DNA from 3 places in the Tumebacillus algifaecis genome. Region 2 is predicted to be linked to each of the others. Evidence: riboswitches for the same ligand, from Rfam matches in the RefSeq annotation. Region 2 holds a riboswitch; each other region holds the start of a gene.

Region 1 (5,144 bases), 230 kb from region 2:
TCTTTATTGTTATACAAGGTCAATAGAAAGAGTGCCGCGTTCGTAGCGGAGCGAAGAACCACCGAAGCGAAAGCGAAGGTATGGTACTTGGACCGCAGGGTTCTGGGAGAGTAGGACGCCGCTAGGCAAAGAGAGAGACTCAGTTCAATGAACTGGGTCTTTCTTGTTATACAAGGTCAATAGAAAAAGTGCCGCGTTCGTAGCGGAGCGAAGAACCACCGAAGCGAAAGCGAAGATATGGTACTTGGACCGCAGTGATCTAGGAGAGTAAGGCGCAGCTCGGCCGAGCGAAATCAGTCAAGGAACCTGTCTTTTGATGTTCTAGCGCCGAAGCATGGTATCTCCGTGAGAGAAGAGAGCAAGGTATAGAAATACGCGCTCTAATTCCAGACTAGACTTGGCTTTTTGCAGATTGTGAAAGCTTTCATTCTCTAAAAAATAGTAGGAATTCATCGTATATGAGCGAAATGAGCCAACAGAACTATGAGAGTGTCTAATTTTGTCGTATTTTGCGTGGAAATAGAGATTGAGAGTGTGCGAGGGAGCGTGTTAAGATAACACCTGTCGCCGCAAGTGGGCAGTTTAATCATGGGGGTATAGCTCAGTTGGTAGAGCACCTGCCTTGCAAGCAGGGGGTCAGCGGTTCGAATCCGCTTATCTCCACCAATTGCCTTCTTAGCTCAGTAGGTAGAGCGCATCCATGGTAAGGATGAGGTCATCGGTTCGATTCCGGTAGAAGGCACCATCTATCTTGGCTCGTTGGAGAAGCGGCTTAACTCACCGCCCTTTCAAGGCGGCATTCACGGGTTCGAATCCCGTACGAGTCACCATTTGTTTTGGAGCTGTGGTGTAGTGGCCTAACATGCCCGCCTGTCACGCGGGAGACCGCGGGTTCGAATCCCGTCAGCTCCGCCATTTAGATCAGTACTCTTCATCAATTTTGACACAGAATAATACCTTGCGGAAGTGGCTCAGGGGTAGAGCATCGCCTTGCCAAGGCGAGGGTCGCGGGTTCGAATCCCGTCTTCCGCTCCATTTTAAGGGCCCATAGCTCAGTTGGCTAGAGCGCACGACTGATAATCGTGAGGTCGGAAGTTCGAATCTTCTTGGGCCCACCATTTCAATAACATATGTCTAGTGGTAATGTCGTGGAGGTCACACCTGTTCCCATCCCGAACACAGAAGTTAAGCTCCACAGAGCCAATGGTACTTGGACCGCAGGGTCCTGGGAGAGTAGGACGCCGCTAGGCAAAGAGAAGGACTCAGTTCAATGAACTGGGTCCTTCTTGTAATACAAGGTCAATAGAAAAAGTGCCGCGTTCGATGCGGAGCGAAGGTATGGTACTTGGACGGCAGGGTCCTGGGAGAGTAGGACACCGCTAGGCAAAGAGAAGGACTCAGTTCAGTGAACTGGGTCTTTATTGTTATGTAAGGCCAATAGAAAACTGCCGCGTTAGAAGTGGAAGCAAAGATTTGGTTCTTGGACGGAAGGCCCGAAAGTGTAGGAGACAACTGGGTACATTGAGTCCCAGATCAGTAAGCTGGGGCTTCTTGTTGTTTACTCTGTCAAGAAGCTGCCTCGAGAGATCGTAAGCAGCAGAGTGTACGCCTGCAAGCATTCTGATGAGCGGAATGAATTGCGTACTGGTGTCGCCAAAGATTGGATCGGATGCCCTGAAATCGTGCTTCTTTGGGTGCGAATTACTTATATCGGGCGACTAAGTTGAATATGGGTTATAAATAAAATGAATATTTTTATTGAAAAGTCCGAAGAAATAAGATAATGTGTAAGTGTACCCGCTTTACAAAGGTGAAGAATCGATAATGGCAAACTCACTGAAAGGTGAGGACGCAAAGCCACGGGTCTAAGGTGTTGCTACTGCACACTATGACAGCCGGGTTGCCGAACTTTTCCACGGTGGAATCCTTGATGGACAATTTCACTACGGAATTGTCCTATTTGCTGTCCGTGCTGAAAAAACTTCGGCGAATCCAAAGTATTGGAGGAGTCAAAGATGTTGGTACTTGGTCAAGCATTCGTTTCACCATTTCTGTCAGAAACAGCAGCAAAACTCAGAATTCCAGTTGTAGACGCAGCGCAAGATGTACTGGTTCCATTCGACAAAAAACTGAATTGGAAATCGGCGAATTCTTTCTTTCAACTGGTTAGAGATCGCAAGGCTCCGCTCTTGAGCAATTCAGAAAACGCGTTACAAGCACTGGAGAACCATTTGCCAGGTCATGTTCTCGTGGAGCGAAATGAGCGTTTTAAAAACAAGACTCATTTCCGCAAGTGGTTGGCTCATCTCTTCCCTGATTTTATGTATCAAGAATTTTCGTTTGATGAACTGATGAGAATGCAGGCATCGCAGCTTCGGTTTCCAATCGTGGTTAAACCAGTGGTTGGATATGCGAGTCTCGGTGTGTACCGCGTTGCGGATGCGAAGGAGTGGATGGATGTCCGCCATCGTCTTCACCGCGACGTACGCGAGGCCCGTGACCTGTTCCCAGAATCTGTCCTCAATGTAGAGCGTTTCATTGTTGAGGAATGGATCGAGGGGGAGGAGTACGCTGTTGACGCCTTCTTTAATACAGAAGGACAACCAGTTGTGCTAAATGTGCTCAAACGCATGTTCGCTCATGCAGGTGATACATCAGATCGGATTTACTATACGAGCAAGCACGTACTGCAAGAAGCGATGCAGCCTGTGATCGAGTTTTTAACGAAGTTGGGGAGTCTCGAAGATTTGAGCTTGTACCCAGTTCATCTGGAAGTTCGCATTTCTCCGAGCGGCAAGTTGATTCCGATCGAAGTCAATCCGCTCCGCTTTGCCGGGATCGGCACATGCGACTTAGCGATCCACGCGTACGGGCAAAATCCATACGAGCACTTCTTCCAACAGACCCAACCAGATTGGAATCACATTCTTGAAACGATGGACGATTCCGTGTACAGCTTCTTCTGTGCAGAATTGCCAGTCGAATTGAACACGCTCAAAATCTCGTCGATCGAACACGACAAGTTCCGCAGCATGTTTGGGGACGTTTTGGAGTACCGCTCCATGCAAGGCTATGATCCGACTACTTTTGCTGTCGTATTCTATCGCAGTGAAGACTTGGCGGAGAATGAAAAACTGCTTCAACTAGAATTAAGCCAGTTCGTAAGCGTAAGAAACATTGAGGTTTCTGCTTAGGCAACAACCGGGCAAAGAAATTGGGGGAAGTTCGTTTGAAATTTTTGAAATGGAATCACTCGATCGGCCGGCAGATTTCCATTGCTTTTGTTATGCCGCTGATTTTACTAACGCTAGTGTTTCTCGGGGTTTTGTATCAAACCACGATGGGGATCGTGAATGACCATGTCATCACGCAATTTGAAGAAAGATTGAAGTTGAACATGACGAATCTGGTCAACAACGTACCGGAAGAATTAGTGGTAGCAGCGTTGCATGACCAAACAAAGTACCAAGAATTGCTGACGAAACTCAATGAGTTTACCAAGCAAAATGAGGGACTGCAAAACGCATATGTCATTTCCAAGACAAACGGCAAAGATGTCATTCTCGCTCTCAGCAATGATGACATGTACTTGGCGGAGTTACCGTTTACAGAGGAACAGAACCGAACTCTTGAGCAAAACGCCCAGACGGTAAGCGAAATCTACTCAGATGATTGGGGCATTCATAAATCGTTGTTTGCCCCGTACGTGAAAGCTAACTCGGTAGTGGGAATCGACATGGATGCCTCTTTCGTACACAACGTGAAGCAGTACATCCTGATTCTCAGCATCGTGTTCTTGGTGGCTTCGATCATCGTAGGTGGGGTGATCGCCTTCGTGGTGGGCAAACGTTTGTCCCGCCCGATCATCGCCTTGGTATCGCAGACAAAGCGGGTCGCAGAAGGGGATTTGACGACTTCGATGACAAACGACCGCCACGACGAGTTAGGTCAATTGGCTGACAGTTTTGAGGAGATGCGTCGAAACCTTTCTGGCATCATCAATTCGCTCCATCAGGATTCGAGAGTATTGGAAACTTCGAGCGCAACCCTTCAGCTTGCACTTACTGAACTGTCGGCAGGTTCTCAACAAGTGGTGACGGCGATCTCGGCAGAGGCACAAGCGGCTGATGAACGCTCAAATCACTTGGAAACAGTGACGACCATGGTTCACAACGTGACCGACTCTGTCGGAATGGTTGATAAACAGGTAAGTGATATGGCTGTGTTGTCCGAAACGGCGCAATCACTTTCAAAACAAGGGAACGATCAGGTGCAACAAATCGCGACGCAGATGAACGCGATTCAAACCTACGGTGCAGAGACATCTGCTAAGTTGCGGCAGCTGGATCAGCGGACGAAGGAAATTTCCAACGTTATCGGCATCATCCGCACGATCGCCTCTCAAATCAACATGCTCTCCCTCAATGCGACCATTGAAGCCGCACGGGCGGGAGAAAACGGAAAAGGATTTGCTGTGGTTGCGCAGGAGATTCAGAAGTTGGCCAATCAGACCAACGATTCTGTCGCCAGCATCATCGAGAGCGTCCAAGTGATCAACGATGAGACGGGGACCGTAATTGAATCGAATGCGAAGAGTTCGGAAGAGATCGAAAAAGGTGTCGCGCTGATTATGGAAAATGGTCGTTTGTTTGAAAAAATCCAGACATCTGTCAGCAGTTTGGCAAGCGGAGTTACCAACATCGTGGAGCATACGGAAGGTATTGCCCGCTCTGCTGCTTCTACGCTTTCCGCAGTACAGGAAGTCACAGCGATCTCGATCGAAAGCGCCGCCTCTCAACAGGAAATCTCGGCAACGTCACAACAGCAGAATTCGTCGATTCAACAGTTGGATCAGATGAGCGCACAGATTCAAGCCATGGCTCAGGAGTTAGCCATTTTGATCAAGCAGTTCAAGGTGCAGTCCTAAATGGAGAGAAGACCAAGCTCGAACGAGCTTGGTCTTTTTCTTTGTGAAAAAAGGTTGGATTTGTTGCGATTTGTACTGGGTAGCATGTTGAGAGGGAAGGCTAACTTTGATAAGATAAGTCCTGTCGCCGCGAGCGAATGCGGTGATAATGAAAAAAGTTCCTCTTGCATAAAAGAATGCAATGTGGTACATTAATAAATGTCGCCTCGAGCGACAC
Region 2 (5,144 bases):
AAAGAATCAGCGCGATGGCGACATTCATCGTGATGTTGGGCGACACTTTTGATGATTTATCCATTGTGGCTCGGTCGATCATCACCACATTGTCCACTTGCATCAACTGGCCGACTTTTAAGGTAAACACACCCGCCAATTCGTTAGCGATTTTGATCGCCTCTTCTTGGTTCGGATAGTTGACGGTGATCGTAAAGACGGATGAGTCTGCGTTATTGACCACTTTGACCAACTTGCCCAATTCCTCCGGTTTTAATTGCAGGCTGAGCTTCGCGATCACCTCTTGCAACACCAGATGGCTTTTGATGATCTCGTTATATGTTTTGATCACTTTTTGGTTGGTCAACACTTCATTGAGCAAGTATTCGCTCGAGATTGTCGGGTCGGTGTTGACCAACAGCGATGCGGTCGCTTTGTACGTCGGCGTCACCACGAACACGCTCAAATAGGTGGAAGTGCCGACTGCAAAAGCGACGATCAGGATCAAGAGCCCGATGCGCTTCTTGACTGCCGTGAAATATTTTCTCCACAAATAGCCTAACATGTCGGTTCCACCTCTTTACGGGACATTTTTCATCAAGGCCGTATGCGCATTAAAATACATCCAGACCGGTTCGGATACGAGCGGGCTCATCAAGTTCGGTTCGTCGATAGCAAACCGCGCCTGAAACAACAGCTTCTGCTGTTCATCCTTATATTCGACCAAATTCTTCATCAGTTTCATATCTTTCATTTCATCCGGGGAAAAGACCATCTCCAGCATCCGCACTTCCCCCGGCAACCACTCGTCGAGCGGCCCATTGAGCGTGCCGTTAAAGACAACACTCTCATGATAGTAGGCGCTGATCGCAATCCGCTTCAAGGTGAAATTGCGCAGATAGCCGTTGTGCACGAACATCCGTACTTTCAGCTTGCCATCAGCATCGATCTCCATCTCGCTGACCCCCGGTACGAACAGCAAATTGAAAAAACCAGAGACAAAATAGCGCCCGGTCGGCAACTGTGCAAGTTGGCTTTCAACTTCACGGCGCTTCGCATCGGACAGCGTCTCAAGCTGCTTCTTATTCCAGACCACCGACTTTGGAATAAAGCTGGTCGTCGGCACTTCGATCTTCTGCTGTTCCGATTGTTCCGGCTGTTCCGATTGTGGTTGCGGCTTCGTGATCGGTTCGGCAGATGGTGCAGGCTCCGTTTGTCGATTCATCAAGAACATGGCGCCGAAACCGAGATTGCCAAGCAAGGAGGCGCCGACCAGTATCAGCACCCAGAATGGCGCTCGCTTTTTGTTCGCCGATGATTTTGTATTTTGGGGTGTCCAGCGTTCGCCAGGCGTGTCTAGGGACAACGCCCCTGCTTGTTCATCAACCGCCTGAAGCGCTTCGAAAAATCCCGCCTCGTTCGATTCGGAGCAGAGCTTGTCTTTTCGCTCATCAGTTGCCATCGTGATTTATGCTCCTTTTCCCGATATGAATCAATGTTCAATCTTTTAAGTTAATGATTGAAGCGATTTTTGGTACTTCAGAACTATTGAATAAATTTTCATGATTATAAAATGTCATGCAATATGGGCTATAAGTCCTGCTCCTGTCTTGACTTCCCCACTATTATACCCTAAGATAGAACTATCAGCTTTGTCATTTGTACGACATCTATTTAATTTATGTCGAAATCTGTTACATCCACACGAAACGGCAAACCGTTCGAAAGGACGGGACGCAAAGCCACGGGCCTACCGCGCGACATCGTCCGCCACGGCAGCCGGGTTGCCGAAAGGAGTAAGCGTTATGCGTTTCCGACTCCCTGTCTCGTTGTTGATCGGGATCATGATGGGCTCACTCTCCGTCATGATGAATGTCCCAAATCTGGTGACGCTCACAGAAGGGATCGTGCTCACACAGACGGTCGGTCTGAAGTCTGAAGCTCTGGATTCCTTTATCCAGAGGGATCACAATCTGGTCCTCGAACAGTATAGCTTCTATCAGGAGAATCGTGAACTGTTCGACAACTGGAGTTCGTTACAACATTCCGAATTCTTTTATCTTTATCAAGATAGAATTACCGCACTGTTCGAAGAAAATATGCAACTGTTCTAACGTTACCATCACGACTTCGCAAGCATGCGCCTGTTGCCCAATCGGCAACAGGTTTTCTTTTTGGATACAGTCCACTTCCATTATACGGCTCTTGTCCCATCGGTTCAATGGGAAAGCCCTCCGCAGAGGGAGGGCTAGTGTATTGCATTTTTCTTAAAGCGTCCACCCATCACATCGGCAACATGTTCGATCGCAACAAAAGCTCCCTCGTCATATTCGAGCACGATGTCTTTCAATTTAGCAAGTTCAAGGCGTGTCACAATCACATAGAGCAGTTCTTTTTCTTCGCCCGTATATCCACCCTTGCCATAAATGTGAGTGACCCCCCGCCCCAATCGATTGCGGATCGCCTCTGAGATTTCGTTTGGTGAGTCTGAGATGATCGTGACCGATTTCGATTCATCGAGTCCTTCGATCGTGATGTCGATCATTTTAAACGCGATGAAATAGGCGATCAGCGAATACATCGCATGGTCCCAACCAAATACAAATCCAGCGCTGCCGAGAATGAAGATGTTGAAAAACATCACCACTTCCCCAACGGAAAAACTCGATTTGCGGGCGAGCAAGATGGCAATAATCTCTGTGCCGTCGAGCGACCCGCCATAGCGGATGATCGTCCCGACCCCGATCCCAAGTACCACCCCGCCAAAGACGGATGCGAGCAGCAAGTCGTCTGTGAACGGCCTGACGCTGTGAAACAGCGTGACGAAGCTGGACATCAGGATGACGGCGATCGTCGTCGTGATCGCAAACGTTCGGCCGATCAGCTTGTACCCAACGAGCAGAAAAGGGAGATTGAGGACGATCATATAGAGTCCGACCGGCTTGTCGGTCAGAAAGGCCAGCAGGATCGAAATACCGATCACGCCGCCGTCGATGATCGAGTTGGGAACCAGAAAGATTTCCAGCCCCACTGAGACGAGCAAGGAGCCGAGCGTGATAAAAAACATGCGTTTGATCTTGGCGGCTAACGATTGTTTGCGGTGATTCCGCTTGAGTATCGGCTGTGCTTCCATCTGCTACCCTCCTTCTCATTTGTCATCTCACATCATTTTCCTTCGGCCCGCTATTTATACACAAAAGCACCCGATCACTTTTGACGTGACGGGTGCTTTTAGGTTTTCTTGGCGAGGACATGTCGCTCACAGTGCAGCAGATGATCGGACATCAGTTCGACCGCTCGCTTCCCATCGCGACTGCGAATCGCTTCGAAGATACGGCGATGTTCAGCGATCAACGCCTCCACATCGTCGGTCGCTTCATGCGTGAGGCGCAACGTGCTGCGCAGCGCTTCCGACAGCGTATTCATCAAATTGAGAAATACGTTGTTGCCCGACGCTTCGGCGATCGCGATATGAAACTGCAGCTCGCAGCTCACCTGCTCCTCCAGGGTGTGACAAGCCGCCTCCTGCCGATTGAGCGCCTGCTCGATCCTCGCTAACCCTTCGTCTGTCCAACGCTCACAAGCGCCCTGTACGGTGCCGATCTCCAACAAGCGGCGCATCTCCAACAGTTCGCGCATGTTGCTGCGTCCAAGCAAAAGCGCGGCGTTCATCGGCTCGATGATCATCGTCTGGACATCGATCTTTTGGACGAACGTGCCTTCTCCGTGGCGCAGATCGATCAAGCCCATCCCGACGAGCGAAGAGAAAGCTTCGCGCACTGTAGCACGCGACACGCCGAATTCCTTCGCCAGCTCGGTCATCGGCGGCAGTTTGTCACCGGGGGCGAGCACGCCCTCTTCGATCATTTGCTTGATGTGCTGGGCAACCTGCTCGTAGATTTTGTTCGATTTGTTTTTTGGTTTGGCCACAGTTGTCCCTCGACTGGATGAATTTTGATTTATTTTATTATAGCATGATAATTCTACCGAATGTAAGAAGATAGGTGGCGCGCGATTACGGCGTGACCAGCATTGTTCGGATGAATTGGACGGCGAAATAGCTGTAGCGCATCTTCAATACGCCCGGTGCGGTACCCCTCGATCAAGGTGGGTTGATTGCCTTCGATCCAAGAATGGACAGGGGCGAGCTCGGTGTGCAGGCGTTTGGCAGCCTGCTCTGTGACCGAGTTGAGGGCGCCCACCGCTTCTAGAGCGACAGGGGAGTTCGGAAACGGGTTATATTGGGTGCAGAGGACGACGCGGGCAGAGCTATGACGACCGATGGTGGAGACGATCTGTTCGAGGTTGTGACCATAGGAAGTGAGCAATCCAGCCACAGCCGCTTTGACCGGCCTACCTTGGCCGACAATGGCGATCGCAGCTTTCAGCAAGTCGTTGCCGCCGATCCAGATCGTGACGGTGGTCGAGCGGCGCACTGCGTCGAGCGCGTAGGGCAATGCTGCGACGAGGGCTCCGCTCGTCCAACCGTTATGAGCAACGACCCGCAAGGCGGCCTCTTTCCCGCGCTTCTTGGCGCCTTGGACGATGAGCGACGGATAGGCCAAACTGTATGAAGTGGCGTTTAGCCCCGCCGTGATCGAATCTCCCAAGGCGGTGTAGCAGATCATGTAACTTCACCTCCCTGCAAATTCCCCAGATCATACAACATATGCCTGTCAGCGAAAAAAAGCGACCCCGCAGAGGATCGCATTTTGCGGAAAAGACGAGATCGCCCTCCCTTTTACTCGTTGAACACCTTTCTATGAAACGCAGCGGTCCAATCGAACAGCCCTTCACTACTGCTGCCTTGTGCTGCATTGGTCATGGTGACAGACGTCAATTTGCGCACCGGATCGCACCATAGCGAACAGCCGGTGGTGGACAGTTGACCATACGAAAGCATCGGGGCACGCTCTCCAGCCGGACAGTGTTCCGATGCGGTCTCAAAGCCGAGCCCATAACTCTGCCCTTGCCAGACGGCGTGCGCATTGACGGCGAGCGAGACCAGTGTCGTATCGAGATAGCGCTGGCGCTGGAAGATGCCTTTGCGCACCCACATCTCCGCATAGCGGGTCAGGTCGAGCGCGGTGGAAAACAGCCCAGCGTGCCCGGCGATGCCGTCCAGTCCGTAAAACGCATTGGCGTCCTGCGCTTCACCGCACAAC
Region 3 (5,144 bases), 710 kb from region 2:
CGCATTTTGCAAGATGGAAAGCGATTGCAGCAGATTGAAGACGAGCACCGGCTCCATCACGTTCAGTTCAAGCTGGCCCGCTTCCGAAGCGAGCGAGATCGTGTGGTCATTGCCGATGATCTGGAAAGCGACTTGGTTGACCACTTCAGCCATGACCGGGTTGACCTTGCCAGGCATGATCGAAGAGCCAGGCTGACGCGGCGGCAAGTTAAGTTCGCCCAATCCAGTTCGCGGACCCGATGCCATCAGACGGATGTCATTGCACATCTTAGACAGGTTGACCGCGCAGATCTTCAAGGCGCCGGATACTTCTGTATAAGCATCCGTATTTTGCGTTGCGTCCACCAAGTCATCTGCCCGTTTGAGGTCAAGTCCAGTGATCACACGAAGATGTTCGGCCACGTTGACGATATAGCGCGGATCGGCGTTGAGGCCTGTGCCTACAGCCGTAGCACCCATGTTGATCTCGCGCAGGTTGTCGAGCGAACGCGTGACCCGTTCAAAGTCGCGGGTGATCACCTTCGCATAGGCGGAAAATTCCTGTCCGAGACGAATCGGCACAGCATCCTGCAAATGGGTACGCCCCATCTTGATCACCTGATCGAATTCCTGCGATTTTTCAACTAGCGCCAGACGCAGCTTGTCCAACTCCACGACAACGCCCTGCGCCAGGTTGAGTGAAGCGATGCGAATCGCCGTCGGGAACACGTCGTTGGTCGATTGCGCCATGTTGACGTGCGTGTTTGGCGAACAATGCAGATATTCGCCCTTCTGACCGCCTAGCAACTCGATGGCGCGGTTGGCGATCACTTCATTCGCATTCATGTTCATCGAAGTCCCAGCACCACCCTGGATGGAGTCAACGATAAACTGATCATGAAATTGACCGGCGAGCACTTCATCACTGGCTTTGGCGATCGCTTCTCCGATGTTTTTCTTGAGCCCGCCGACTTCCACGTTCGCCAGCGCCGCCGCCTTTTTGACAGCGGCCAGCGCACGGATCATTTCCACATGCGGCGGAATGCCGGTAATCGGGAAGTTTTCAACGGCACGAAGCGTTTGGATGCCGTAATATGCATCGATCGGTACATCCTTTGTACCGAGGAGATCTTTTTCAATACGATATGCTGTCATGAAACGGGCAACTCCTTTTGTCATTTACCTAAGATGCTCTTATCGTACCATACTTTACCGTTTCATCAATTAGAGTTCATCATAGCTTTTCTTAATCACTTGTCCAATATAGCCAAGCTTGTGATTGAGCTGCTGAAAACTGCTCTTTTGCTTGCCGGTCAATCCGATTTCGACAGTGAATACGGTCAGCCCGTGTTTTTGCTGCAAAACGGTAAGTTCCTTCATCCGGTTCTGACTCCACTCGTCTTTGCTTACAACCGACGGATTGAAATCTTCCCAGAGAATCCCATCGATATAAGGAGCAGTGCGGTCTTTTAGTTCGGTCAAGCCCCAATTTTGTACAATCGCCTGATCGGGGAATAAGGAACGCAACGAGGCGACAAACTGGACCGCCCCATCACGCTGGCGGTTCGAGATGCCAACAGGCCAGATCTGATCATCGGTGTTGCCCATCGTGTCGAGAAACACACCGTTCAAATCTTTGGCAAGAACATGGCTGCGATACTCGTCGATCAGCAATTGCTGGTAATGTTCGCTGTTGATATCCATCGACCACGATTCCCAATTCGTTCGAAAATCGCGCTTGCCATCGATCATCAAGTAGTCTGCTTCCGTTGCTTTTTTGAGCAATGCTGAGTCCTTATACTGCTCCAGCACGCTCAGGTAGCCGAGCACCTTGACCCCTTTCGCTTTCAGAACGTCAACTTGAGCATTGGTCCAAAGACGCGGTTCAATCACGACGAGGTCAAACGCGGTCAGCTTTTCCAATGCGGCGGGCTTCGGCTCGCCATAATAGATTGTATACGAATGAATGCCGGTCAGAGCGCTTGGCTTTTGCATGGTGAGCGGTGCCGTTTGTGCACACGCAACGTTGACAGTCGCCACACCTATGACCAGCGAGACTGCAAGACAAAAGGACGAGAGGTTACGCATCATTTTTATCATCTGGAAAACACTCCTTGTTGTGAATAAAAAACGCCCTCTCCAAAAACGGAAAAGGCGCAGTCAGCCCGGTACTGAATTCAGCAACAGAGTGCGTGGCAGAAAAGGTCTGCCTCCTGCAGCCTGGCGATCTGTGACGGTGAATAACCATCCGAAGACCCATGGCTTTGCGTCCTTGCCTTTCGACAAGTTTGCCCTTATCCGTATGAGATTACCCCTATTGTAAAGGGATGGCTTGCGCTTTGTCTACTCACTTTTGAGCAAGTTGGTAAGCAAAGATTCATAGCCGAGATAAAAGGCGGTCAATTTGACTTGAATGGCGAACATTCCCTTTTGTCCCTGCGCTGCCCGTACTGCTTCTGCCAGCGAACTGTGCATTTTTTCAACGAGTGCCTTTTCTTCACTGCGGTTCGCTTTGGTCAACATGCTCTGCCACGTTTTCAGATCTTCGTCAAATTTGGTGAGTTCCGATTGAAGTGCAGACGCCTTGGCCGCGTCGGGCGCCTCTTCGATCGCCAGCGGCATGACAGCAGCTGCCAGTTGTAATGCGTGGTCGAGACCATCCGCCATCTTTTTTGCGTCAGCCTCTGTGAGCCCCTCCATTTTGCCGCTTCGGGCCGGAATAATGAACTCTTTGGGATAATGTTGAATTCCTAGTTCCTTCAGTTTCGCCTCGATCTTGGCACCTGCCGCCTTGTCAGTCACGACTGCGGTGAACACCTGAAACTGATCAGTTCCGCGAATCACCGTGCCCACTCCCTGTTCGGAGACCGCTTTTTGTAACGCTTCGGCGCGAGCGCGGTCTTTGAATACCCCAATCTGCATCGCGTATAAAGAGACTCCCGGCAAGTCCGCCTCTCCGCTCACGTCTGTCATCTGTCCATTTCGTGTCGTGTTTGTTGCATCGGTTGACGTTGCAGATACGTCGCCAGCTGTCGTTTGTCCCTTGAACAACAGTAGGAGACAAACGCCAAGCAAAATGCCTGTCAGTGTCGCAAGGAGCAACGGAAAGACGATCTGCCCCTTGTCCTTGTCCTTGCCCTTGCGGTTTTTCAGCCCTCTACGCAAGCGCGAAGGGTATCTTGTTGAGGAGGTAGGAGTGCTTGCCGTTTTGCTTTTGATATTGATCGTCACTTGTGATTGATCCATGCTCACCGCTCCTTTGCAAACTCCGAGTCTAGTTGCTAGAGTCTATGAGCAGGACTCATTTGCTATGACAAAGAAAAATTGCATAAAAATAAAAAAAGATGCCGTTAGGTCTGAAACCTAACAGCATCTTTTGGCGTCCAACATGATAAGAAGATCAGTTCAAGATATAAACCTGTACGGCACGACGGCCAAACTGTAGTGCCTGTTCGCGAGTATCAAAATGAAGATCGATGCGGTTGCCTTTGATTGCACCGCCAACATCGCTTGCAACCCCGTAACCATATCCCTCGATATACATTTTCGTACCAAGCGGAATCACGCTAGGATCTACCGCAATCGTCCCCTGACCTGCAGAACCGCCTGTTGCAGTGCGCCCACCCGGCATCGAGTATGCGGAAGCAGCCATGGTGAGCACTTTGGACGCCGTTAGATTGGCTCCACTACGGCTAGCCACTACGATCGGACGCTGTTGCGTCCCATAGGTGACCACCTGATTCACCGGGTCGTTTACAACGGTGCGATCTTCCTTGCGATCGACTTCTTTGCCATTTTCGAACACAATTTTCGTTGTGATCTTGGCTTTCCCTTCCACACCGGATGTCAGCACTTTCTCAGTGCCCGTGTACATGTCGGCATCTGGCTGGCGTTCGGTCTGAAAAGGTATCGTTTCTTCTGCGATTTGTACTTCTTCCGTTCTGCGTGTAATCGTTAGCTTTTGTCCGTTTTCAATCGAGGTACTAAGCGCCAAACTGGTCTTATCAGTCGTATTCAGCTTAATAGAAAGTTCTTTAATCAGTTCTTCGATTGTGCCAGCCTGCGTTTTCACACTGACCAACTCTTTGGTGCCATCCTGTATTTGAACAGATTTTGCGTGTTTGACTGTGATTATTGTTCCTTCTGCAAGTGCGTCTGAAGTTGCAGGTTGCACCAAGTCTCCTGTTTCGACCGCTACGCCTTGTTCGCGCAACAGTTCTCCTACCGACCCCAATTGGAATCCGGAGATTTCCTGCTTTTGACCGTCAACATCCAAAGTTATCGTCTTGTAAGTTGACGTTGCAGTTACCACGCCCCCCAAAAGCAGTGCGATGGCCCCTGCCGATAAGCAGTAGACAGACTTTCGGTTGACCTTTTGCACTCAACCACCTCTTTTTTTTGTAATTTCCCAGCTGGAAACTACCCCCATTTTCACGCGGACAAGAACTGGATACAGTATAACCTGTGTGATCAGATCTGGCAATGGGCAGAACTGGAAAAAACTGAATATTGTCGCGATTAGACAGATTCACCGTTTCTTTTACTCTGGCACGGAGATACCTAGACAGATTATGCCGATTTTATATTGACAAGAACCAAGAAAATTTGGACAAGGTGGCTTCCCGTTAGCTCAGCTGCATCAAATACCAGTGCCAGATCCTGTCACCGCACGCCCAAGCGGTTAACGTCCCGAGCAAAATAAACGGGCCAAACGGGATGTGCTGACGGGGTTTGATGCGCCCAGTCCACCGAAGCGGCAGACCGATCAACGTACCGTACAGACTGGAGTAAAAAATAGCGAACAGCACACCTTTGACCCCTACTACCAGCCCGATCAAAGCGAACACTTTTACGTCTCCGCCCCCCATTCCGTTTGAGCATAGCCCTAGCAAAGTCAAAATCAGCCCGCCGACCACGAGCCCGGCAAGCGCCTCGCGCCATAACTCCGGTTGCAGTGCAAAACGTAACACCAGGAGCACCCCGAATGCTGGAAACACGATCCGATTTGGCATCAGCATCGATTTCAGATCGGTAACGGTCAGCACGACGAGCAACAAAAAGAGTGTGCCAACAACAACTGTCTCCCTCGCCATCCCTCCTTGATAGATCACGACAGGCATCACGACTGCGGCCAGAGCTGCTCCCAACCATTGATAGCCTCGCTG

The links. A riboswitch is a leader RNA that binds a small molecule or an ion and turns the genes downstream of it on or off. The one in region 2 is predicted to bind cyclic di-GMP.
Region 1: linked by a shared signal. The riboswitch ahead of CIG75_RS06225 (ATP-grasp domain-containing protein) and the one ahead of CIG75_RS05005 (hypothetical protein) in region 2 are both predicted to bind cyclic di-GMP.
Region 3: linked by a shared signal. The riboswitch ahead of CIG75_RS08050 (glycoside hydrolase family 191 protein) and the one ahead of CIG75_RS05005 (hypothetical protein) in region 2 are both predicted to bind cyclic di-GMP.

What each region holds. Positions count from the first base shown of each region.
Region 1 is NZ_CP022657.1:1,343,524-1,348,667, forward strand. Features, by position in the region: tRNA gene CIG75_RS06190 (tRNA-Ala) at 591-666, shown strand; tRNA gene CIG75_RS06195 (tRNA-Thr) at 670-745, shown strand; tRNA gene CIG75_RS06200 (tRNA-Glu) at 754-830, shown strand; tRNA gene CIG75_RS06205 (tRNA-Asp) at 839-915, shown strand; tRNA gene CIG75_RS06210 (tRNA-Gly) at 961-1,035, shown strand; tRNA gene CIG75_RS06215 (tRNA-Ile) at 1,042-1,118, shown strand; rRNA gene rrf (5S ribosomal RNA) at 1,134-1,250, shown strand; cyclic di-GMP riboswitch class I at 1,817-1,908, shown strand; gene CIG75_RS06225 (ATP-grasp domain-containing protein) at 2,016-3,194, shown strand; gene CIG75_RS06230 (methyl-accepting chemotaxis protein) at 3,230-4,927, shown strand.
Region 2 is NZ_CP022657.1:1,112,138-1,117,281, reverse strand. Features, by position in the region: gene CIG75_RS05015 (tyrosine-protein kinase domain-containing protein) at 1-544, opposite strand, end outside; gene CIG75_RS05010 (hypothetical protein) at 560-1,441, opposite strand; cyclic di-GMP riboswitch class I at 1,681-1,771, shown strand; gene CIG75_RS05005 (hypothetical protein) at 1,785-2,093, shown strand; gene CIG75_RS05000 (YitT family protein) at 2,228-3,112, opposite strand; gene CIG75_RS04995 (FadR/GntR family transcriptional regulator) at 3,211-3,909, opposite strand; gene CIG75_RS04990 (SGNH/GDSL hydrolase family protein) at 3,963-4,607, opposite strand; gene CIG75_RS04985 (serine hydrolase domain-containing protein) at 4,721-5,144, opposite strand, start outside.
Region 3 is NZ_CP022657.1:1,820,038-1,825,181, reverse strand. Features, by position in the region: gene aspA (aspartate ammonia-lyase) at 1-1,134, opposite strand, end outside; gene CIG75_RS08050 (glycoside hydrolase family 191 protein) at 1,204-2,079, opposite strand; cyclic di-GMP riboswitch class I at 2,191-2,282, opposite strand; gene CIG75_RS08045 (SPOR domain-containing protein) at 2,323-3,225, opposite strand; gene CIG75_RS08040 (resuscitation-promoting factor) at 3,380-4,360, opposite strand; gene CIG75_RS08035 (prepilin peptidase) at 4,605-5,144, opposite strand, start outside.